DNA from 3 places in the Nitratireductor sp. J20-h4 genome. Region 1 is predicted to be linked to each of the others. Evidence: predicted binding sites of a transcription regulator. Region 1 holds the regulator's gene; each other region holds the start of a gene.

Region 1 (7,786 bases):
GGCAACGAATTCCCGCAGGTCTCCGGCCGGCAGGAGCGGCGGCTCCTGCGCGGGCTGGTCTCGACGGGAGCGGGCGTGATGCTGCGCGAGGAGATCGAGGCGGACCCGGCCATACTCGGCGGGACCCACGAGATCGCCGTGCCGCTCGACGATTTCGCCGATCTTTATCTGAAAGGCCTGCTGGCGAAGTCCGGGCCGTCGCGCCGGATCGCGGATGTAAGGGTTTCGGGGGCGGGCGACGAGGTCGCGATCGGCTTTGCCGACGACGCAATCCTGGCGATGGCGCGCGGCGCGGGTGCGGTCGAAGGCGAGGGCGGCGGTCTGCGCCTGACCAGCGGATCGCAATCCTTGCTGCTGGAGATCGCCGGCGGCACGGTCAAGATCACCGAATTGTCGTCGGGGGAGGCGGGCGGCGCGGTCGGCAAAGGCACCGTGCTGGAGCCGCTGGAGAGCAGTGTGGAGACACCGGCCGACGCTTTACTGCGCACGATCGAGACGGCGGAGGCCAATCGCAAGATCACGGATCGCGAGATCGTCTGGCTCGACCGGCTCGCCGGCGCGGGAAAGATCGAGAACCGCTGGAATACGCTGTTCTTCTTCACCGGCGCCAGTCGCGAGCCGGAACTCGCCGGCATCTGGGGCGCCGTGGTCGGCTCGGCGCTGACGATGGTCGTCACCCTGGCGCTGTCCTTTCCGATCGGGGTCGCCGCGGCGATCTATCTGGAGGAATTCGCGACCAGGAACCGGTTCACCAATCTGATCGAGGTCAATATCAACAACCTCGCCGCCGTGCCGTCGATCGTCTTCGGCCTGCTCGGTCTGGCGGTGTTTCTCAACTGGTTCAGCCTGCCGCGCTCGGCGCCGCTTGTCGGCGGCATGGTGCTTGCCCTGATGACGCTGCCCACGATCATCATCGCCGCGCGCGCGGCGCTAAGGGCGGTGCCGCCGTCGATCCGCGAGGCGGCGCTGGGCATCGGGGCCTCCAAGGTCCAGACCGTCTTCCATCACGTCTTGCCGCTGGCCATGCCCGGCATCATGACCGGGACGATCATCGGCATGGCCCAGGCGCTGGGCGAAACGGCGCCGCTCCTGATGATCGGCATGGTCGCCTTCATCGTCGACATACCCGGCGGGTTCACCGACGCGGCGACCGTCCTGCCGGTGCAGATTTTCATGTGGGCCGATTTTCCGGAACCCGCCTTTCAGCAAAAGACGTCCGCCGCGATTTTGATCCTGCTCGGATTTCTTGTGATCATGAACGCCATCGCCGTCGTGCTGCGCAAGCGCTTCGAACGGCGGTGGTAACGGAGTGAGGACGATGAACATGCTGACCGAAGCTGGTGTTGAACAGCAAATCGCCGACCAGACGGACATTGCCGCGATCAAGATGCGCGGCAAGGGCGTCACCGTTCACTACGGGGACAAGCAGGCGTTGTTCGGGGTCGATCTCGACGTTCCCGAAAAGCAGGTGACGGCGCTGATCGGCCCGTCCGGCTGCGGCAAATCCACCTTTCTGCGCTGTCTCAACCGGATGAACGACACGATCGCGATCTGCCGCGTCGGCGGCGATATTACGCTCGACGGCGAGGATATCTACGACCCCAGGATCGACGTCGTCGAACTGCGCGCCCGCGTCGGCATGGTGTTTCAGAAACCGAACCCGTTTCCCAAGTCGATCTACGAGAACGTCGCCTATGGTCCGCGCATTCACGGCCTGACCAGGAACAAGGCGGAGCTCGACCAAGTGGTGGAATCGAGCCTGCGCAAGGCTGCGCTCTGGGACGAGGTCAAGGACAGGCTGCAGGAGCCGGGAACCGGGCTTTCCGGCGGCCAGCAGCAGCGCCTGTGCATCGCCCGCGCCATCGCCGTGTCGCCCGAGGTCATCCTGATGGACGAGCCGTGTTCGGCGCTCGACCCGATCGCCACGGCCAAGGTCGAGGAGCTGATCGACGAACTCAGGCAGAACTACACCATCGTGATCGTGACCCATTCCATGCAGCAGGCCGCCCGCGTCTCGCAGCGCACGGCGATGTTCCATCTCGGCTATCTGGTCGAGGAAGGGGCGACCGACAAGATGTTCACGAATCCCGACGACAAGCGCACGCAGGACTACATCACCGGCCGGTTCGGCTGACCCGGCGCTTGCGCGTTTTTTCGAATGCAAGGATGAACCGATGGGCGAACATATCGTCACTTCTTTCGGCGAGGAGTTGGAAGGCGTCGACCGCCTGATCCGCGAGATGGGCGACCTTGCGGGGACGATGGTCGCCGACGCCACGCGGTCGCTGTTGTCGTCGGACAATCCGCTGGCGCAGCGGGTCGTGTCCGACGATACGATCATGGACGCCAAGCAGCGCGAGCTCGACGAGCGGGCGATCACGCTGATCGCCCGGCGCCAGCCGATGGCGCAGGATCTGCGCGCGGTGATCGGCGCGATCCGCATGGCGGGCGATCTGGAACGGATCGGCGATCTTGCCAAGAACATCGCCAAGCGTGTCGGGGCCGTCGGCCAGACGACCACCCCGAAAAGCCTGTCGCAGTCGATCGAATCGATGGCGGAGATGGTGCATGCCCAGGCTTCGGGCATCGTCGACCGCTATGTCGCGCGCGACGCCGCGGCGCTCAAGGATCTCAGGGCCGGGGACGAGAAGATCGACATCAAATACACCGCCATCTTCCGCGAACTGCTGACCTATATGATGGAAGATCCGCGCAACATCACCGCCTGCACGCATTTGTTGTTCTGTGCCAAGAACCTCGAGCGCATCGGCGATCATGCGACCAATATCGCCGAGAACGCCTATTATGTGATGACCGGCGAACAACTCCCCATCAACCGGCCGAAGCTCGACGAAACAGCCGTTTCGAGCGCGGCTTCCGAAGCCTGACGGGGTGTCGACTTGGCGATGAACGCTGCGAAGATCATGGTCGTGGAGGATGAGGAGCCGTTATGCGTGCTGCTCAAATACAATCTTGAGGCGGAGGGCTATCAGGTCGAGGTGATCACCCGCGGCGACGAGGCGGAACTGCGCCTGCAGGAAAGCGTGCCCGATCTTCTGGTGCTCGACTGGATGGTCCCGGCGGTATCGGGCATCGAACTGTGCCGGCGGCTGCGCATGCGGCCCGAGACCGAGCGCCTGCCGGTGATCATGCTGACGGCGCGGGGCGAGGAAAGCGACCGCGTGCGCGGCCTGTCGACCGGCGCCGACGACTATCTCGTCAAGCCGTTCTCGACGCCGGAGTTCATCGCGCGCGTGCGCGCGTTGCTGCGACGCGCCAAGCCCGAAGTGCTGTCGAGCGTCTTGAAAGTCGGCGACATCATGCTCGACCGTGAGGCGCACCGCGTCTATCGTGGCAAGAGCGAGATCCGTCTCGGCCCGACGGAGTTCCGGCTGCTGGAATTCTTGATGCAGCATCCAGGCCGCGTGTTCTCGCGCAGCCAGTTGCTCGACAATGTGTGGGGCGAGACGATCTATATCGACGAACGCACGGTCGACGTGCATGTCGGTCGGTTGCGCAAGGCTGTCAATGTCGGCCGGCTGCCCGATGTCATCCGCACCATTCGCGGGGCGGGCTACGCGATCAAGGACGGTTAGAACCGATGGATCGCGGCGTTATTGTGCGCCGCTCGCCTTCCAGCTGTCGGCGTCCGGTGTGTCGGGCGGATACCAGTAGCGCGCCGCGTCGGTCTCGCGCGCAATCAGCACAAAATTGTTGGCGAACACCCGGTAAGGCGCGCTCCATTCGCCGTCCGGCCACTTGACGCGCACCTGGGCCCGTTCGGCGGTGCCCAGCCCGACATGGACGAAACCGGCATGGCCGGAGGCGTGGCCGCCGCCGACCTGAACGGTGCGGTTATAGGTGTTGTTGCCGGCCTTGACCGAAATGAGCGCGCCAACGGCGTGGCGGTTGGGTTCCGGCTGGCTGAGCTCCACGGCCAGGAAATTGCCCATCGGCCTTGTGCCGAACGCCGTCCTGGCGCCGCGATTGCGAAACAGCGACAGGTTCTGCTCGCGATTGACGACGATGAGGTCGAGCATGCCGTCTGCGTTGAAATCGGTGACGATCGCGCCGCGCCCCTTGGTCGGCCGGTCGATACCGGCCAGGTGACCGGCCTCCACGAAGGTGCCGTCCCATTGGCCCAATAGCAGGTTGTCGGGATCGACCGCGGCGAAGTCGGGCATGCGCTCGACATTGCCCTTGGCGATAAAGAGATCGAGCAGGCCGTCATTGTTGAGGTCGGCGAATTCGGAATGCCAGCCGGTCGACGGTTTCAGATCGTCGCTGGCGTAGGGGCGGTGGGCGGTCGCGCCCTTTTCGAAGGCGATGTCGACATAGGCGGGCTCGTCATCGGCGGCCTCTTGGGAGAGTTTTTGCAGCTTGGTGTCGCCCATCGAGGTCAGCGCGTATTCGGGAAAGCCGTCGCCGTCGAGGTCGCCCTCGGCGATGCCCATACCCCAGATCGTCAGGTGCTGCCAGCCTTCGGACTTGCGATAGGCGCGCGGCGGACGGCCGGGCTCGACGCGCCAGAGCTGTTCCTGGCCGCCGCGATAATAATGCCGGTCATTGGTGATGCGCAGCGCCGGCGTGCCCGAGCGGTTCCAGTCGGTGAACAGCATCGACAGCGCGCAATAACCCGGCCTGAGCGCACTGGCGGCGGCATAGTCTGGCCGGGGGCCGGCGCCCGGCCGGTAGAGCCGGTTGTCGTGGCAGGTGCCCCAGGGCGAGCCGGGCGCGCTGCGGTCGACATAATTGCCGAAGGCGAGCGTGGGAAAGCGCCGGCCGGCCTCCCAGCTTGCCGCGAAGGCCGTCGTCCAGGCGCGCGCCCCATCGAAGGCGAAGGCGCGATTGGCCTTTTCGAAAGCGCAGTCCGGTCCGCCCTTCAGGATCAGGTTCTCGCCGAGCCGCAGTAAGACGAGATCGCGGTGGCCGTCATCGTCGATATCGAGCGGATAGGCGCCGAGCACCTTGTCGAGATCGTCCGGCTCGAGGCCGAGCGGGACCTCGTCGAAACGCAGTGCGCCGCCGGCCGTGCTGCGGTTGCGGTAAAGCCGGGCCGGCTCGCGCCCGCCGGCCACGAACAAATCGGGCAGGCGGTCGCCGTCGCAGTCGAGGGCAGCCGCGCCGCCGCCGACGAAGAATTCCCACGGGCCGCGATAGGCGTGGACGAGCCCCGCCGCGCGCGCCTGCTCCTCCATCACCGGCACGTCGCCCGACGGATCGGGCAGCGCTTCGTCGGCGGCGAGCGGCGTCGACAAAAGCGTCGCGGCGGCCGCGATCCAGCACGCAAGACGCGGGAGGGCGCGCGAGCAGGCGGTCATGGCGTTACCCGCTCCGGCTCGATCACCAGGGTCTTCAGAAAGGCGATCAGGGCGCTGCGCTCGGTTTCGGCTAGCGCGAGGTAATTGTCGCGCGCCCGGCGTGCGTCGCCGCCATGGGCGCGGATCACGCTGTCGAGCGAAGGCAGGTCGTTGCGATGGCCGTAAGGATCGGTCGAGCCGACGCCCCACAGCTCGGCGGTCATGAAGACGCTGCGTTCCACGAAACGCTGGGCGAGCAGCTCGTTGCCGAGCACGGCGACCTGGCGGTCGGCGATCCGGTGGCGCTTCAGGTCGCCGAACAGCGGGACCATGACCTCGCCCTTGGCGTTGCGCGGCAGGCGTTTGGTCCATTCGAGCAGGGCAAGGTCGTAGATCGCGCCTTTCTCGACATCGCCCGCGCGCAGCGTGCCGGCCATGTCGTGGGGGCCGGGATCGGCGAATTCGAGCGAGGCCAGCGGCAGGAACGGCTTGTGGCAGGTCTCGCAGCCGATGGCGGCGAAAGTCGTCTCTCCGCGGGCGGCGGCCGCGCGCCATGCGGCCTCGTCGGGCACGGCGCGCACCGGCGCCGGCAGGCCGGCCTGCCAGGCGACGAGCGCCGACACGTCGCCGGCGCTGATCTCGTCGTCATGGCCGTCGCCGTCATGGTCGCGCTCGCCGGTCCAGCGTGCGCCGAAACGCTCTTGCGGCTGCATGCCGTGATGGTGGTTGAGCGCGTTGACGGTGAACTGGCGCAGCGACGTCATCACGCCCTTCTGGCTGAACGGCCTGACCGTCAGATCCGCGTCGACGCCGGTGATGCCCGCCATGTCGAGCACGCCGTCTGGATGGGCGGTGATCGTGCCGTAATCGATGCCCTTGGCGGCAAGCGCGCGGGTCGCCGGCGCGCCGGTTGCCCGCGCCTCGGCCAGCGCGGCCTTGCGGATCGCCTTCAGCTCGGCGGTGATCTCGCGCCCCAGAAGCTCGATCAGCCCGGCGCCGAACAAATGGTTGGTGCCGCGTTCGTTGGAGAATTGCGGATCGGTGGAATCGAAGTCGAAACTCTCGAACCCTTCCGAGACGAATACATTGGCGACGAAATCGCCGGCGCCGCCGGCAAGCGGCTGGTTGTGGCAGGACGAGCAGGCGTTGGAATCCATACCCGACGTCCGGGCAAAGGCTGTTTCGGGCGGCCGCTTGCGTTTGGTGGGGATGATGGCCTGGGTGGCGAGTGGCCGGCCGACGCCGTCAAGCGCGGTGAAACGGCCGGTGAACAGGTGCTGGCCCGCCGCGCGCAGTCGGGCAAGCGCGTCGCGGTCGAGTCGCCCGCCGAGCCGCGACTGATCGACGTGACGGGTGACGACGCGTTCGGCCCAGGGCTCCGTGCCGGTCGCCGGGCGTGCGGCAAGAAGGCCGGCGAGGGCGGCAAAGATGAGGCGCGTGAGGCCGCCGCGTTTCACGCCACCGCCTGCCCGAGGCGGTCTGCGGGCGAAGCCGCGCCGCGCGCGAAGATTTCCCGGTCGACGAAGGTCAGGGCGCGCATGGCGCAGCCGGCGCGGATCAGCGGCATCTCGTCGGGATCGGTGTAGAAGCTTGGGATGGGATGGTGCTGGCCGCCGGCGGTCTTGGCCAGCGCCTCCAGCAACGGTCCCTCGATCAGGTCGAAGGCGAGCGCGCCCTGACCGACGATCGCCACCGGCGCCGGATCGAGGATGGCGAACAGGCTGCCCAGGCCGAAGCCGATCGCCCGGCCGGCCGCATCGAAGGCGCGGCGCTCCGGCCCGTCGGCGGCGCGCGCGGCGGCCGCCAGAGCGGCGATGTCGTCATCGGCGATATCGGCCGCCGGAGGCGTATCCCCGCCGAGACCGCGGGCCGCGCGCCAGATCGCGTAGTTGCCTGCATAGGCCTCGATGCACCCACGTCGCCCGCAGCGGCACAGCGCCCCGTCGGGGATATGGTTCATGTGGCCGAACTCGCCGCCCGAGGATTTGGTGCCGGTGAACAGCTCGCCGCGCACCATCATCCCCATGCCGAGGCCGTGCGACAGCAGGATGGCGATGAAATTGTCGCCATAGTGCCCGGGATCCTTCGCCTTGAGCGCGACGGCGATCATGTTGCAGTCGTTTTCCACGGTGACGGGAATGCCGAAGGCGTCCTCGAGCGCGTCGCCGAGCGGAATGTCGATCTCGCGGGTGATCGGCGACCACAGAAGCGTGCGCGCACCGGCATCGGTGATGCCCTGAAAGGCGACCGCGATCCGCGGAACGCGCAGGTCGCGATAGGTGGCTTCGTCGACCAGCGTGCCGACCATGGCGCGCACGCTGGCGACGATCTCGGCGCCCGACACGGCCAGCGTGTCGAGGCGGAGCTGTTCGCTGACGATGACGTCGCCGGCATAGTCGATCAACGCCGCCGACAGCGCGTTCAGCGACAAGACGACGCCGATCACCGCCGCCGCGTCGGGATTGAGACCAAGCGCGACCTGGGGA
Region 2 (7,786 bases), 460 kb from region 1:
ACCAATGCGGTGTCGATCCGCGCCTTCTTCCAGAAGGTGGCGCGCGTCGCGGTGACGACGGAAACGGCACGCGCGACCATCATCCAGACCCGCCACCGCATTCCCGAGCATCCGCTGGCCGAGGGCCAGGTGCTGGTCTACCAGGTACCGATCCCCGAGCCGTTGCGCTTTCTCGAGCCGCGCGAGACCGAGACCCGCAAGATGCACGCGCTCGAGGAATACGGCCTCATGCATGTCAAGCTCTACGAGGACATCGCCCGGCACGGCCATATCGCCACCACCTACGCCTATCCGGTCAAGGTCGAGGGACGCTACGTGATGGACCCCTCGCCGACACCGAAATTCGACAATCCGAAGATGCACCGCTCGCCGGCCCTGCAATTGTTCGGCGCCGGGCGCGAGAAGCGCATCTACGCCATTCCGCCCTATTGCGACGTGGTCAGCCTCGATTTCGAGGATCATCCCTTCAAGGTGCAGGAGTTCGACAAGCCCTGTGCGCTGTGCGCGGCCGAAAACGTCTATCTCGACGAGGTGATCCTGGACGATCGCGGCGGCCACATGTTCGTCTGCTCCGACACCGATTTTTGCGAAAAGCGGCGCGCGGCCGGCCATGTCGGCGAAATGACCGAGGCCGCCGAATGACCCGCCCGTATTCCGTTGCGAAAGGTGAAGCCATGACCGGCCAGAGCGTGTCCGACGAGCCCCTGCTGCGTGTCGCGGGCCTGTCCAAATCCTATGGCGCGCGCGTCGGCTGCGACGACGTCTCGTTCGATCTGTGGCCGGGCGAGGTTCTGGCCGTGGTCGGCGAATCGGGCTCGGGCAAGACCACGTTGCTCAACTGCGTATCGACCCGGCTTTTGCCGACTTCCGGCGCGGTCAGCTATCGCATGCGCGACGACAGCTGGCGCGAGCTCTATCGCATGGGCGAGGCCGAGCGCCGCTTCCTGATGCGCACCGATTGGGGTTTCGTCCACCAGAACCCGGCCGACGGGCTGAGGATGACGGTCTCGGCCGGCGCCAATGTCGGAGAACGCCTGATGGCGATCGGCGACCGCCACTACGGCAATATCCGCGCCACCGCCGTCGACTGGCTGGGCCGCGTCGAAATCGCCGAGGACCGCGTCGACGACCAGCCGCGCGCCTTTTCCGGCGGCATGCGCCAGCGCCTGCAGATCGCCCGCAACCTCGTCACCCATCCGCGGCTGATCTTCATGGACGAACCGACCGGCGGGCTCGACGTGTCGGTGCAGGCGCGCCTGCTCGACCTTGTGCGCGGCCTGGTCAGCGAGCTCGGCCTGGCCGCGATCGTGGTCACGCACGACCTCGCCGTCGCCCGGCTGCTGTCGCATCGCATGATGGTGATGAAGGACGGCCACGTCGTCGAGCACGGCCTGACCGACCGGGTGCTCGACGACCCGCAGGCGCCCTACACCCAGCTTCTCGTCTCCTCGATCCTGCAGGTGTGAGGACATGAACGCGAACCGAGCGGGCCAAGATCCGGGCACGACCGTGCGAAAGGGAGAAAACCGAATGGCAACGCCGCTTGTCGTTTCCGAGCTCTGCAAAAGCTTCACCATGCATCTGCGCGACGGTATCCGCCTGCCGGTGGTCGACAAGGCGCGCTTTGCGCTCCAGGCCGGCGAATGCGCCGTGCTCGGCGGGCCGTCCGGTGCCGGCAAGAGCTCGATCCTGAAAATGCTCTACGGCAACTACGCCGTCGATTCCGGCCAGATCATCATCGATCATCACGGCACGCTGACCGACATGGCCGCCGCCAGCCCCCGCGACGTGCTGGCGATCCGTCGCGACACGCTCGGTTATGTCAGCCAGTTCCTGCGCGTGGTGCCGCGCGTGTCGGCGCTCGACATCGTCGCCGAGCCGCTTCTGGCGCGCGGCCGCGACAGGGCGGAGGCTCTGGCGCGCAGCCGCGATCTGTTGAGCCGGCTCAATTTGCCGGAAAGATTGTGGGACCTGCCGCCGGCGACCTTCTCCGGCGGCGAGCAGCAGCGCGTCAACATCGCGCGCGGTTTCATCACCCGCCATCCGATCCTCTTGCTCGACGAGCCGACCGCCTCGCTCGACGCCACCAACCGCGCCGTGGTGATCGACATGATCGCCGAGAAAAAGGCGGCCGGCGTCGCCCTGCTCGGCATTTTTCACGATCAGGACGTGCGCGAGGCCGTCGCCGACCAGATCGTCGACGTGACCGATTTCGCCCCCGCAAAGGCCGCCTGATGCCGAAACTTTCAGAAAACCCGTTCGTCCACCCGACCGCCGAGGTCAGTGGCTCGACGCTCGGCCGCTATACCGAAATCGCCGAGCGGACCCGCTTCCAGGATTCGGTCCTGGGCGACTATTCCTACGTTATGCAGGATTGCGGCGTGTGGTGCGCCGATATCGGCAAGTTCGCCAATATCGCGGCCGCCGTGCGCATCAACGCCACCAACCATCCGACCTGGCGGCCGACGCTGCACCATTTCACCTATCGCGCGTCCGACTATTGGGAGGATGCCGAGCACGAGGAGGCGTTTTTCGACTGGCGCCGCCAGAACAAGGTCACCATCGGTCACGACACCTGGTTCGGCCACGGCTCGACCGTCCTGCCCGGGGTCAGCATCGGCGACGGCGCCGTCATCGGGGCCGGCGCGGTGGTGTCCAAGGATGTCGCGCCCTACACGATCGTCGGCGGTGTTCCGGCCAAACCGATCCGCGAGCGTTTCGACCGCGCCACCGCGGCGCGGTTTCAGGATCTGGCCTGGTGGGACTGGGATCACCGGCGCCTGCGCGGCGCGCTCGACGATTTTCGCACGCTCGACGCCGCCGCCTTCCTCGAAAAACACGGGGCCTGATCCGAAGCCTGCCCGGGCCCGTTTGCCCCCGCGCGGCGCGCGCGGGCCGGACGGAATTTCTCCGCGTCGACCCGCCAGCCGCGCGAGGCCGCCTCACCGCAAGGGCGGCCGATCGCGCGCGCATGTCTTCACGCTGCGACGATGACGACGCCGGACCGCCAGCCCCTGCATGGCCAACCGGCCGCCAAGCGATTGGCGCGGCGGGTCCGTCATGTCGCGGTGCGGCGTTACAGAACTGTCATCCTCCTGACATTCCACTTTCACGCGGCTTCGGTAGCGCAGTTCCCAGGACAGGCGAACGCCGCCCCGCGGGAAAACGAGCATGCTGAAAATCCAGAAGGTCACGCGACGCTTCGGCGAAAAGACCGCAGTCGACAATGTCGACGTGGAGATCGCCGACGGTCAGATGGTCGGCATCATCGGTCGCTCCGGGGCGGGAAAGTCGACCTTGCTGCGCATGATCAATCGGCTGATCGACCCATCCGAGGGGACGATCTCATTCGCCGATCGCCAGGTCTCCGCCCTGCGCGGGGCCGCCTTGCGCACCTGGCAGCGCGACTGCGCGATGATCTTCCAGCAGTTCAATCTCGTGCCCAGGCTCGACGTGCTGACCAACGTGCTGCTCGGCCGGCTCAATCACCGGTCCACGCTGCTCAACCTGGCCGGCTCCTTTTCGCGCCAGGAGCGCGTGCGCGCCATCATGGCGCTCGAACGTCTCGGCATCGCGGAAACGGCGCTGCAGCGCGCCGGGACGCTGTCGGGAGGCCAGCAGCAGCGCGTCGCGATCGCACGCGCCTTGATGCAGGAACCCAGGGTGATCCTGGCCGACGAGCCGATCGCCTCGCTGGATCCGCTGAACGCCAAGATCGTCATGGACGCGCTCGCCGACATCAACGCCCGCGAAGGCATTACCGTCATCACCAATCTGCACACGCTCGATACTGCCCGGAACTATTGCGCGCGGGTGATCGGAATGGCCGCCGGCCGGGTCGTGTTCGACGGCCCGGCTGACGCGCTGACGGCCTCGACAGTGCGCGCCATATACGGCGCCGAAAGCGACGACGCCGAATTTTCCGAGGACATCACCTCGACCAGCCTCACGCCGCACCGCGTCAAGATCACCGAATCCGCCAGCGCCATTGCACCCGCCTTCGCGGGCTGATGGACGGGATCGTCGCGCCCGGCGTCACGGGCGCTCGCAAGTCAGTCAACAAGACCCAACCACACTGCAACGAACAGGAGGCATTCATGTTCAAGAAGGCTCTATTGGGCGCGGTCGCGCTCGGCGCCCTGATGGGCGGCCAGGCCCAGGCCGAAGACCTCAAGGAATTCCGCATCGGCATCATTGGAGGCGAGAACGAGGCCGATCGCCTACGCAATTTCCAGTGTCTGGCCGACGCGCTTCCCGAGTTGCTCGGCGTGGAAAAAGTGTCGCTGTTTCCCGCCGCCGACTATGACGGCGTGATCCAGGGCCTGCTCGGCGGCACGCTCGACTATGCCGAGCTGGGCGCCTCGGGTTATGCCAAGGTGTTTCTGGAAGACGAGAACGCGGTCGAGCCGATCCTGACCACGGTCCAGACCGACGGATCGACGGGGTATTACGCGGTGATGGTCGCCCGCAAGGATTCCGGCATCACCAAGCTGGACGAGATGAAGGGCAAGAAGCTCGGTTTCGCCGATCCCGATTCCACGTCCGGTTTTCTGGTGCCCTCCGTGACGCTGCCGGCCGATATCGGCATGTCCGTCGGCGAATTCTTCGCCGAAACCGGTTTCGGCGGCGGCCACGAGAACCTGGTTCTCGAAGTGGTCAAGGGCACCTTCGACGCCGGCACGACCTGGGCCTCGGGCGTCGGCGATTTCTCCGACGGCTACAGCTCCGGCAATCTGCGCAAGATGGTCGACAAGGGCATCCTCGACATGGACGACCTGGTCGAATTGTGGAAATCGCCGCTGATCCCGAACGGTCCGATCGTCGTGCGGTCCTCGATGGACGCCGACATGAAGACCAAGTTCAAGGACTTCATGATGGCGCTGCCCGAAACCGACGCCGAATGTTTCTCGGCCATCCAGGGCGGGGAATACAAAAGTTTCACCGAAGTGACGCCGGCCTTCTACGAAGCCATCATCGCGGCGCGCAGGGCCAAGATCGGCTCGTAGGCCATTTTTGTCCCGCCATGCGGCGCGTCGATTTGCGCGCCGCATGGCTGCCTCTGTTCACGGGCGGTTTGATGAGTACCACCGAGCTGGATACGCGGCTGTCGGAACGCGGGCTTTCCGTCGAGCGCCACTGGCGCGAGCTCGCCTCGCGGCGGCGCCTCCATACCGTCCTCGGTCTGGGCCTGCTTCTTGCCGCCATGGCCGGTTCGCTCTGGTTCGCCAACGAGACCAACGCCGGCAAGTTCTTCGACCGGCTGCCTCATTTCTTCGATTTCGTCGGCATGCTGATTCCGCGCGACGGCTGGGAAGTCTGGCGCGCGCTGTTCGACCTGCCTTCGCCCTATGACGACGGCAGCCTGAAGTTCAACTATGCTGAGGGACGCGTCTATCTGACCGAGACGCTCTACATGCCGGAATATGTCTACAAGATGATCGAGACGCTGAACATCGCGCTCGTGGCGACGTTGATCGGCTTCGGTCTCGGTTTCGTTCTGTGTTTTCTGGCCGCGCGCAATCTGACGGCGAATCGCTGGCTGCGATTCTTCGTGCGCCGCTTCATGGAGATTTTGCGCGCGTTCCCCGAAATCGTGATCGCCGGCTTCTTCCTGGCCATTTTTTCGCTCGGCGTGGTTCCTGCCATCATCGCCGTTTCCATCCACACTATCGGCGCGCTCGGCAAGATGTTCTTCGAAGTCGTCGAAAACGCCGACATGCGCCCCGAGGAAGGCTTGCGCGCCTCCGGCGGCAATTGGATCGAACGGGTCTGGTTCGCGATCGTGCCGCAGGTCATGCCCAACTTCCTGAGCTACGCCCTGCTGCGCTTCGAGATCAATGTGCGCGCCTCCACCATTATCGGCGCGGTCGGCGGCGGCGGCATCGGCGAGGCGTTGCGGCTGTCGATCAGCCGCGGGCACGAGGCCAAGACGCTGGCGATCATTCTTCTCCTTTTTACCACCATCGTTGCCGTCGACCAGCTTTCCGCCTGGCTGCGCAAGCGGCTCGTCGGCGCGCAGGCGTTTGAATTCGGACGGGGAGGCTAGATCGATGAGCGTACTCGACACCGCCGCGATCAACGCCGTTGTCGCCCGCCACCCGGCGGTTTTCTCCCGCTCGCTTGCCGGGCGCCTGACCGGCTGGCTGGTCGCCGCCGGCACAATGGCCTATCTCGTCTTCGCCTGGTGGCTGTTTTCGATCGGCGCGGTCGTCGCCAACGGCAACTGGTCGATCGCCGGCAGCTATCTCGCCGACTGGGTCTCCTACGAGGTCAGGCCGAACATCGCGTTTTCGCAAAACCATCTCGAGATCTCCTATCCGCGGTTTTCACCGCTGGGTGCGAACCCGGACCCCGACTGGGTCGAGATCGAAGAGGCCGTGGTGGACAAAAGGCTCGCCGGCACAACCGGCGCGTCAGGCGGCGGTGTGAAGAGTTCGTCCGGCAGCTTTCTCGGCACGGTCGGCGGCAAACCGGCGCCGACCGGCGATACCGTGACCGGCGGCGCGGCGCGCGACGTCGTCCCCGCCGAGATCGTGCGCGAGGAAGCGGCGGTGCGCGCGCTGGTGAGGATCGGCGGCGCGCGCATCGACATCGCGCCTGGAAAGGTCGTCGTCGCGCGCGGCGCCGACATGCTGATCGCCGACATCGAGCCGGATCGGGCCGTCACCGTTCGCGGCGCCCTGCCGGGCTGGGCCAGCCAGCGCGGCCCCGGCGACAAGATCGTGGTTTCGCTTGGCTTTCCCGGCCGCGTCGAGATCGAGAACGACGAGGTCAAGATAAGGCATCGCTTCTGGGGATGGGAAAACTTCTTTTTCGACACGCGTTCGCCCTTCTGGGGCAAATCCTTCGGCGCGGTGGCGGCCTTGCTGGTTTCCGGCGAGCGCGTCGACCCACAAATGTCGAACGCGGCGCGGGCCTGGACCGATTTCTTGCATAACGCCGAATGGCAGCATGGCGACGTCTGGCTGAAACTGCTCCAGACCATCGTCATGGCCTTTGTCGGCACGGTATTCGCGTCGCTGCTTGCCTTTCCGCTTGCCTTCATGGCCGCCCGCAACATCACCTCGAACCGGCTCGTCAATCAGCTGCTCAAGCGCCTGTTCGATTTCCTGCGTTCGGTCGATATGCTGATCTGGGCCCTGTTTTTCACCCGCGCCTTCGGACCGGGGCCGCTGGCGGGCATGTCGGCCATCTTCTTCACCGACACCGGCACCTTCGGCAAACTCTACTCCGAGGCGCTGGAGAACATCGACGACAAGCAGCGCGAGGGCGTGCGGTCGGTCGGGGCCGCCCCGGCGCTGGTCCAGCGTTTCGGCGTGGTGCCGCAGGTCCTGCCGGTGTTTCTGAGCCAGTCGCTCTATTTCTGGGAATCGAACACCCGTTCGGCCACCATCATCGGCGCGGTCGGCGCCGGCGGCATCGGCCTGAAGCTGTGGGAAGCGATGCGCACCAATCAGGACTGGGAAAACGTCGCCTATATGGTGCTGCTGATCCTGATCGTGGTGTTTGTGTTCGACGCGATCTCGAGCTTCCTGCGCCAGCGCCTCATCCAGCCGGCGGGCGCCCGCTGACATGCGCGCCGGCCGGTTCCGGAGCCCCTGCGCCGAAACGGCCTGTTTCGGGGCCTGGGCCAGGCTGATAGTATTCGATGATCGGGGCAGGGCCGCGCAGCGCCAATCGAGACCGGCGCGCTGGCCGCTGTCGCCGGGGGCGAATTTTCGTCAAACTGTCACGCAAATCACCTAATGGATCGCGCCTGGCAAGGATTGATGCATGCGTTACGCTG
Region 3 (7,786 bases), 1.7 Mb from region 1:
GCGTTGTCGATCGTTTCGGTCAGCGGCGCGCGCACATCCGTCACGAAGCCCTCGAGCGCGTCGAGCACGGAATTGGTTCGCGAGAAAATATCCTGCGCGGTCTGCAACAGATTGGTCACGGCCGATGGGTTGGCCGTCAGTTCGGCAATGCGGTCCTCCGCCTCGGCCTGCTCGAGCAGATTGGGTTCGGACAGATCGCCGCCCTTGAGCTCGATATTGGCCTGCCCGGTCAGACCCGCCAGCCCGATATCGGCGCGCGTGGAACGGGTGATCGGCGTCAGGCGGTCGATCTGGGTGTCGGCGACCACGACATCGGGGTTCTTCACGTCGATGAAAACCCGGCGCACGTCACCCACTTTCACGCCGTTGAACAGCACCGCGCTGCCACGGCCGAGCCCCGACGCAGAGCCGGGAATGCGGATGCGCAATTGCGCGGTCTCGCCGCCCTCGCCGAAGCCGGACTTCCAGTAGATCAGTCCGAATCCGGCCAGCACCAGCACCAGGGTGAAAATGCCGACGGCGACATAATTGGCTCTGGTTTCCATCAGCGCATCATTCCCGCGGCCTGGCCGCTTTGGTAGGTTGTCGGGTCGATCTGGCGGGCCCGCTTGCCGCGGAAATAGGACTTTACCCACGGATCCTCGACGGTCAGCATCTTGCTGATCGTGCCTTCCACAAGCACCTTGCGCTGGCCCAGCACCGCCACGCGGTCGCAAACCGAAAACAGGCTGTCAAGGTCGTGCGTGACCATATAGACGGTCAGGCCCATCGTGTCGCGCAGCTTGGCGACCAGTTCGTCGAACTCCGCCGCGCCGATAGGGTCGAGGCCGGAGGTCGGCTCGTCGAGAAACACGATGTCGGGGTCGAGCGCCAGCGCGCGCGCCAGCGCCGCACGCTTGATCATACCGCCCGACAATTGTGAGGGAAATTTGTTCGCCGCCGTCGCCGGCAGGCCGACGAGTTCGATCTTCAGGCGCGCGAGTTCGTTCATGAGCGGCGGGGGCAGATCGAGATATTCGCGCATCGGCACCTGGATGTTTTCCAGCACCGTCAGCGCCGAAAACAGCGCGCCGTGCTGGAACAGCATGCCAAGACGCATGTCGAGGCGCAGCCGCTCGGCTTCGCTCGCCCTGTCGAGATCGACGTCGAACAGGGTGATCGTGCCCGATTGTTTCCTGTTGAGCCCCAAAATGGTGCGCAACAGCACCGACTTGCCCGAACCGGACGCGCCGACGAAGCCGAGAATTTCGCCGCGATAGACATCGAGCGACAGGTCTTCCAGAACGACCTGCTCGCCGAAGGCGACGGTGATGCCGCGCGCCGACAGCACGATTTCGTGCTCTGCCGGGGCGCCGTCTGGCCCGTTGGCGTGCTCTTGCACCGCTTCTTCCATCTCCACTCCGCTCATGTCGTCAAAATCCGATCGCGGCGTAGAAGATGGCGAAAACGCCGTCGACGACGATCACGACGAAGATCGCCTTCACGACGGCGGCGGTGACGTGGGTGCCGAGCGATTCCGCGCTGCCGCCGACCTTGATGCCCTCCACCGAGGCGATCACCCCGATGATAAGCGCCATGAAAGGCGCTTTTATGAGGCCGGCGAAAATCGTCGTCAGGTCGATTGCGTCGCGCATGCGATCGATGAACGCGCTCGGCGCAATACCCGAATAATAAAAGCTCACCGCCATAGCGCCGCCGACTGCGGCGAAATCGGAGGCGATCGTCAGGCACGGGACGGCGATCAGCAGCGCGACAAGGCGCGGAAAGACCAGCACGCCGACGGGATTGAGCCCGATGACGGTGAGCGCGTCGATTTCCTCGCGCATTTTCATCGAGCCGATTTCAGCCGTGATCGCGCTGCCGGAGCGTCCGGCGATCATGATCGCCGTCAAAAGCACGCCCAGTTCGCGCAGAACCAGGATGCCGACCAGGTCGACGACGAAAATCTCGGCGCCGAAATAGCGCAGCTGGAACGCGCCCTGCTGGGCGACGATGGCGCCCACGATCGCCGACATCAGCAAAATGACAGGAATCGCGCCGACCCCCATCCTGTCGATCTGGTGCACGATCGCGGCCGGATTGACCCCGTGGCCGCGGCCCCGCTTCATCTGCGCGCCCGAGATCGTGGCGCCGAGAATGTGCATGCCGAGCAGGAACTCGTCGCGAAACGCATAGACCAGGCGCCCGATTCCCTCCAGCATCGCCAGAACGCCCCAGCGACCGCCGGGCGCCTCGGGCGGCAGCTGCTGGCGAATCGCATCGTCGACGGCGGCCAGGAGCACGGTATCGGTCTCGCCCTCTCCGGCGATGTCGACCCGTGCGCCGGCCTGTTCCTGCGTGGCGGCGAGCCGCTTGATCACCCAGGCCCCCGCGGTATCGAGCCGCGTGACGTCCTTGAGGTCGATATGCAGATCGGCCACGCCCTCGCGCGCCGCCAGGCGGCGCATCTCGGCATCGACAAGCCCGACCGTGTGCGTGGTCCACGGTCCGGCCAGCGCGACGTTCAGAACGCCCTGGCGCGCCTCAGTGTCGATAAGCGGGATCGCACCGGTGTCCACGGGATCGGCCGCACTTGCATCGTTGCGCTCTTTGGTCAACATGACCGCGATTCTTAGACCATGGCCTCGATCGAGGCTATGCCGATTTGCCAACTAGTTCGGCCCGTCGAAACAGGAGCATCGCTGCCATGGCCCGTTCATTTCGCGTCGACGTGGAACGGTTCCCGATCGCCGGCAGCTTCACCATCTCGCGCGGCACCAAGACCGAGGCCGAGGTGATCACCTGTTCGATCGGCGAAGCCGGCTATGTCGGCCGCGGCGAGTGCGTGCCCTATCCGCGCTATGACGAAAGCGCGCAGACCGTGCAGGCAGCGCTCGAGAGCATCGCCGGCGACATCCAGAACGGGCTGAGCCGCAAGGACCTGCAAGCGGCGCTTCCGGCCGGGGCGGCCCGCAACGCGGTCGACTGCGCCCTGTGGGATCTGGAGGCCAAAATGGCCAGCCAGCGCGCGCACCACGCCGTGTGCCGCATCCTGCCCAGACCGGTGGTCACCGCCTACACGATCTCGCTCGGCTCGCCGGAAGACATGGCCGCCCAGGCGCGCCAGGCCTCCCACCGGCCGCTTTTGAAGGTCAAGGTCGGCACCAGCGACGACTATGCCCGCATCCATGCCGTCGCCAGCGTCGCGCCCAACAGCCGCATCATACTCGACGCCAACGAAGGCTGGACGAGCGACACTATCCGCGACCACCTGCTCGCCGCCGCGCAGTTCCATGTCGCGCTGGTGGAGCAGCCGCTGCCGGCCGGCCAGGACGAGATCCTGCGCGACATTCCCCATCCGGTGCCGATCTGCGCCGACGAAAGCGTCCACACCGCCGACAGCCTGGACGCGCTTTGCGGCCTTTACGACGCCGTCAATATCAAGCTCGACAAGACCGGCGGCCTGACCGCCGCGCTCGACCTGCGCGACCAGGCGCGCAAGCGCGGCTTCGGCGTCATGGTGGGCTGCATGGTGGGAAGTTCGCTGGCGATGGCGCCGGCGGTGCTGCTGGCCCAGGACGCCGACTATGTCGATCTCGACGGTCCGCTGCTCCTGGCCCGCGACCGGTCGCCCGGCCTGCGCTATTCCGGCTCGCTGGTGTCGCCGCCCGAACCCGCCTTGTGGGGGTAAGCCTCCGGCCGGCCGAGACGACCGCGCCCGTCGCTCTTGCCGGCAACAGGGTTGTCGATTGATCGGCGTCAGGCGGCTTCGGCGGTCTTCTTACCCTTGAACGGCACGATCGTGTCGGGCCTGTCGCGTTCGGCGCCGCGCGCCTGCGTCCAGGTGATGATCTCGAACGAGCCGTCCTCGTTCTCGCCCACCGCCGTGCAGCTTTCGACCCAGTCGCCGGTGTTGATGTAGTCGATGTCGCCCATCCTTGCGATGGTCGCGTGGTGGATGTGCCCGCACACCACGCCCTCCACGCCGGAGCGACGGGCTTCCTGCGTGACCACCTCCTGGAAGGCGCCGATGAAGTTCACCGCCTGCTTCACGCGCACCTTGGCCCAGGACGAAAACGACCAGTAAGGCATGCCGAACAGCCGCCGGAAGACGCCGACGGCGCGGTTGACGAGGATGGCGACATCGTAGGCCTTGTCGCCCAGATAGGCGAGCCAGCGCGCGTTGTGGACGATCGTATCGAACTGGTCGCCATGGATGACGAGGAACCGTCGCCCGTCGGCCGCTTCGTGGATCGCACGGTCTGCGACCACGATGCCGCCGAAATGCACGCCTTGAAAGGCGCGCAGGAACTCGTCGTGATTGCCGGCGATATAGACGATCGTCGTGCCCTTGCGCGCCTTGCGCAACAGCTTCTGCACCACGTCGTTATGGGCCTGGGGCCAATGCCAAGAGCGCCGCAGGCGCCAGCCGTCGACGATGTCGCCGACGAGATAGATCGTTGCGGCATCGTGATGGCGCAGAAAGTCGATCAGCAGCTCGGCCTTGGCCGGTTTCGAGCCCAGATGGATGTCCGAGACGAAAAGCGTCCGGAAGGTGCGGATCTGTTCCCCGGCCATGAAGCGCCACCTCTATTTGCCGGCCTCCCAAGACACGATTCATGTCACAAACATATGACGCCGCCCGCATGGGCGCCGCGGCGTTTGGGGAGTTTTCTCAAAACCGTTCAGACACTACTGTGCGACCGGCAAGCGAGAGGAATCGAAGATGGATCTGGGAATTCGAGGCAGGTCGGCGATCGTGTGCGCGTCGAGCCGTGGCCTCGGCCTTGGCTGCGCAAGCGCTCTGGCCGAAGCCGGCTGCGCGCTGGTGATCAACGGCCGCAACGCCGACACGCTCGCCGCGACCGCCGCCGCGCTGCGCGAACGCTACAAAGTTACGGTGACCGAAATCGCCGGCGACGTGTCGAGGCCGGAGATCCAGGAAGCCCTGCTGGCCGCATGTCCGGCCCCGGACATTCTGGTCAACAACAATGGCGGGCCACCCCTGCGCGATTTCCGCCAGCTCGACCGCGAGGCGCTGCTTGACGGCGTGACGCAGAACATGGTGACACCGATCGAACTGATCCGCTCCGTCATCGACGGCATGGCCGATCGCGGTTTCGGACGCATCGTCAACATCACCTCGCTCTCGGTCTATCAGCCGATCCCCGGGCTCGACCTGTCGTCGGGCGCACGCGCCGGACTGACCGCCTTTCTCGCCGGCATCGCCCGCACGGTCGCCGGCAGCAACGTCACCATCAACAATATTCTGCCCGGCAAGTTCGACACCGACCGTATCCGCAGCACGCTGGCATTCGCGGCCGACAAGGCCGGGGTCAGCGTCGAGAAGCAGGCAAAAAAGGTCGCCGCCGACATTCCCGCGGGCCGCCTCGGCACGGCGGAGGAATTCGGCAAGGCGTGCGCGTTTTTGTGTTCGGCGCATGCCGGCTATATCACTGGTCAGAACCTGATCCTCGACGGCGGGCTTTATCCGAGCGCCTTTTGAACGCCGTTGAATCCACTCTCAAAGAACGAGGAACAAGCCATTGAAACTGGTACGCTTTGGCGAAAAGGGGAACGAACGGCCGGGCCTGGTCGACGCCGACGGTACGATCCGGGACATGTCCGGCATCGTGCCCGATTACGGACCCGACTCGGTCTCTCCTGCACTTTACGAGAAACTCGCCGGCGCCGACCTGTCCGCGCGCCCGGCCGCACCGGCAGGCAGCCGCATCGGCGCACCATTGTGCCGTATCGGCCATTTCATCGCGATCGGCCTCAACTATGCCGATCATGCCGCGGAGACCGGCGCCCCGATCCCCAAGGAGCCGATCGTGTTTTCCAAGGCGCCGAATTCCCTATCGGGGCCCAATGACGACGTACTGATCCCGCGCGGGGCGCAAAAACTCGATTGGGAGGTCGAGCTTGCGGTGGTGATCGGCAAGCGCTGCGACTATGTCGACAAGAACGACGCCCTGTCGCATGTTTTCGGCTACGCCGTGTGCAACGACGTGTCGGAACGCGCCTATCAGGCCGAGCGCGGCGGGCAGTGGATCAAGGGCAAGAGCGCGCCGACCTTCGGACCACTCGGCCCGTTTCTGGTGACGGCCGACGAGATCGCCGATCCGCAGGCTCTCGACATGTTTCTCGACGTCAATGGCGAGCGGCGCCAGACCGGCAACACGGCGACGATGATCTTCTCGGTGGCCGAAATCATTTCATACCTGTCGGAATTCATGGTGCTGGAACCGGGAGACGTCATCACCACCGGCACGCCGCCGGGCGTCGGCCTCGGCTTCAAGCCGCCGGTATTCCTCCGCGACGGCGACACCATGCACCTGGGTATTGCCGGCCTCGGCGAACAGCGCCAGACGGTCGTGGCACGCTGACCTGAGGCCTGCCCCACGACCCGCGCGCGCTAAGGCGCCAAGCGCGAATCGAACGGACGGGCCCGACATCGAAATCGCATCCGGCCGCTAGCGCCGCGGAGTGCGAAACAGCTTCAAGCCGACCGCTCCCCATGATGGGATGCGGCGTGCTAATTTGGCCGTTCAGGCATTGGACATCGTGACATGACGAAGAAGCAGGACAAGACCGAGCGCAGCGAGTTCGACGAGGCGGCGCTGTTCTTCCACCGTTACCCCTCGCCCGGAAAACTCGAGATCCAGGCGACCAAGCCGCTCGGCAACCAGCGCGACCTGGCGCTGGCCTATTCGCCGGGCGTGGCGGTGCCCTGCCTGGCGATCCACGACGATCCTGCCAGCGCCGCCGACTACACCGCCCGCGCCAATCTGGTCGGCGTCGTCTCAAACGGCACGGCCGTTCTCGGCCTCGGCAATATCGGCCCGCTCGCGTCCAAGCCGGTGATGGAAGGCAAGGCGGTGCTGTTCAAGAAATTCGCCGGCATCGATGTGTTCGACATCGAGATCGACGCGCCCGATATCGAACGCATGGTCGAGACCATCGCCGCGCTCGAACCCACCTTCGGCGGCATCAATCTCGAAGACATCAAGGCGCCGGAGTGTTTCGAGGTCGAGGAACGGCTGAAGCAGCGCATGGCAATCCCCGTCTTCCACGACGACCAGCACGGAACGGCGATCATCGTCGCCGCCGCGGTGTTGAACGCGCTCGAACTGGCCGAAAAGAACATCGCCACGGTCAAGATCGTGACCTCGGGCGCAGGCGCGGCCGCGATCGCCTGCCTCAACCTGCTGGTCTCGCTTGGCGCCAGGCCCGAAAACATCTGGATCACCGACCGCCACGGCGTCGCCTACAAGGGCCGCACCGAGGAAATGGACCGGTGGAAGGAGCCGTATCTCAAGCAGACCGACGCGCGCGCGCTCGCCGACGTTATCGGCGGCGCCGACGTCTTTCTGGGCCTGTCGGCGGCCGGCGTGCTGAAGCCGGAGCTTTTGGCGGAAATGGCCGAGCGCCCGCTGATCCTGGCGCTTGCCAATCCGGTGCCGGAGATCATGCCGGAGGTGGCGCGCACGGCGCGGCCCGACGCCATGATCTGCACGGGGCGTTCGGATTTTCCCAACCAGGTCAACAACGTGCTGTGTTTTCCTTACATCTTCCGCGGCGCGCTCGATGTCGGCGCCACCGCCATCAACGAGGACATGAAAATGGCCGCGGTCCGGGCGATCGCAGCCCTGGCCCGCGAGGAACCGTCAGACGTCGCCGCGCGCGCCTATTCCGGCGAAACGCCGACCTTCGGCCCCGAATTCCTGATCCCGTCGCCGTTCGACCCGCGCCTGATCCTCAGGATCGCGCCCGCCGTCGCCAGGGCGGCCTGCGAGAGCGGTGT

Evidence for each region. The regulator PhoB, encoded in region 1, activates phosphate uptake and scavenging genes when phosphate is short. The targets are predictions, from matches to a motif close to TGTCATNNANCTGTCAT.
Region 2: a site for PhoB is predicted at 3,086-3,102, ahead of phnC (phosphonate ABC transporter ATP-binding protein). Genes of this name have one in related genera too.
Region 3: a site for PhoB is predicted at 4,601-4,617, ahead of ACT2B0_RS09480 (UDP-2,3-diacylglucosamine diphosphatase). Genes of this name have one in related genera too.

Annotation. Positions count from the first base shown of each region.
Region 1 covers NZ_CM165557.1:3,605,115-3,612,900, reverse strand. The annotation lists gene pstA (phosphate ABC transporter permease PstA) at 1-1,305, shown strand, start outside; gene pstB (phosphate ABC transporter ATP-binding protein PstB) at 1,319-2,134, shown strand; gene phoU (phosphate signaling complex protein PhoU) at 2,175-2,888, shown strand; gene phoB (phosphate regulon transcriptional regulator PhoB) at 2,907-3,596, shown strand; gene ACT2B0_RS17330 (FG-GAP repeat domain-containing protein) at 3,615-5,321, opposite strand; gene ACT2B0_RS17325 (cytochrome c family protein) at 5,318-6,757, opposite strand; gene ACT2B0_RS17320 (ROK family protein) at 6,754-7,786, opposite strand, start outside.
Region 2 covers NZ_CM165557.1:4,064,957-4,072,742, reverse strand. The annotation lists gene ACT2B0_RS19700 (alpha-D-ribose 1-methylphosphonate 5-phosphate C-P-lyase PhnJ) at 1-642, shown strand, start outside; gene phnK (phosphonate C-P lyase system protein PhnK) at 690-1,466, shown strand; gene phnL (phosphonate C-P lyase system protein PhnL) at 1,531-2,235, shown strand; gene ACT2B0_RS19685 (DapH/DapD/GlmU-related protein) at 2,232-2,849, shown strand; gene phnC (phosphonate ABC transporter ATP-binding protein) at 3,172-4,011, shown strand; gene phnD (phosphonate ABC transporter substrate-binding protein) at 4,098-5,006, shown strand; gene phnE (phosphonate ABC transporter, permease protein PhnE) at 5,078-6,046, shown strand; gene phnE (phosphonate ABC transporter, permease protein PhnE) at 6,051-7,571, shown strand; gene ACT2B0_RS19660 (DUF1045 domain-containing protein) at 7,774-7,786, shown strand, end outside.
Region 3 covers NZ_CM165557.1:1,939,938-1,947,723, forward strand. The annotation lists gene ACT2B0_RS09460 (MlaD family protein) at 1-545, opposite strand, end outside; gene ACT2B0_RS09465 (ABC transporter ATP-binding protein) at 545-1,393, opposite strand; gene ACT2B0_RS09470 (ABC transporter permease) at 1,413-2,600, opposite strand; gene dgcA (N-acetyl-D-Glu racemase DgcA) at 2,687-3,670, shown strand; gene ACT2B0_RS09480 (UDP-2,3-diacylglucosamine diphosphatase) at 3,739-4,557, opposite strand; gene ACT2B0_RS09485 (SDR family oxidoreductase) at 4,706-5,485, shown strand; gene ACT2B0_RS09490 (fumarylacetoacetate hydrolase family protein) at 5,526-6,368, shown strand; gene ACT2B0_RS09495 (NADP-dependent malic enzyme) at 6,552-7,786, shown strand, end outside.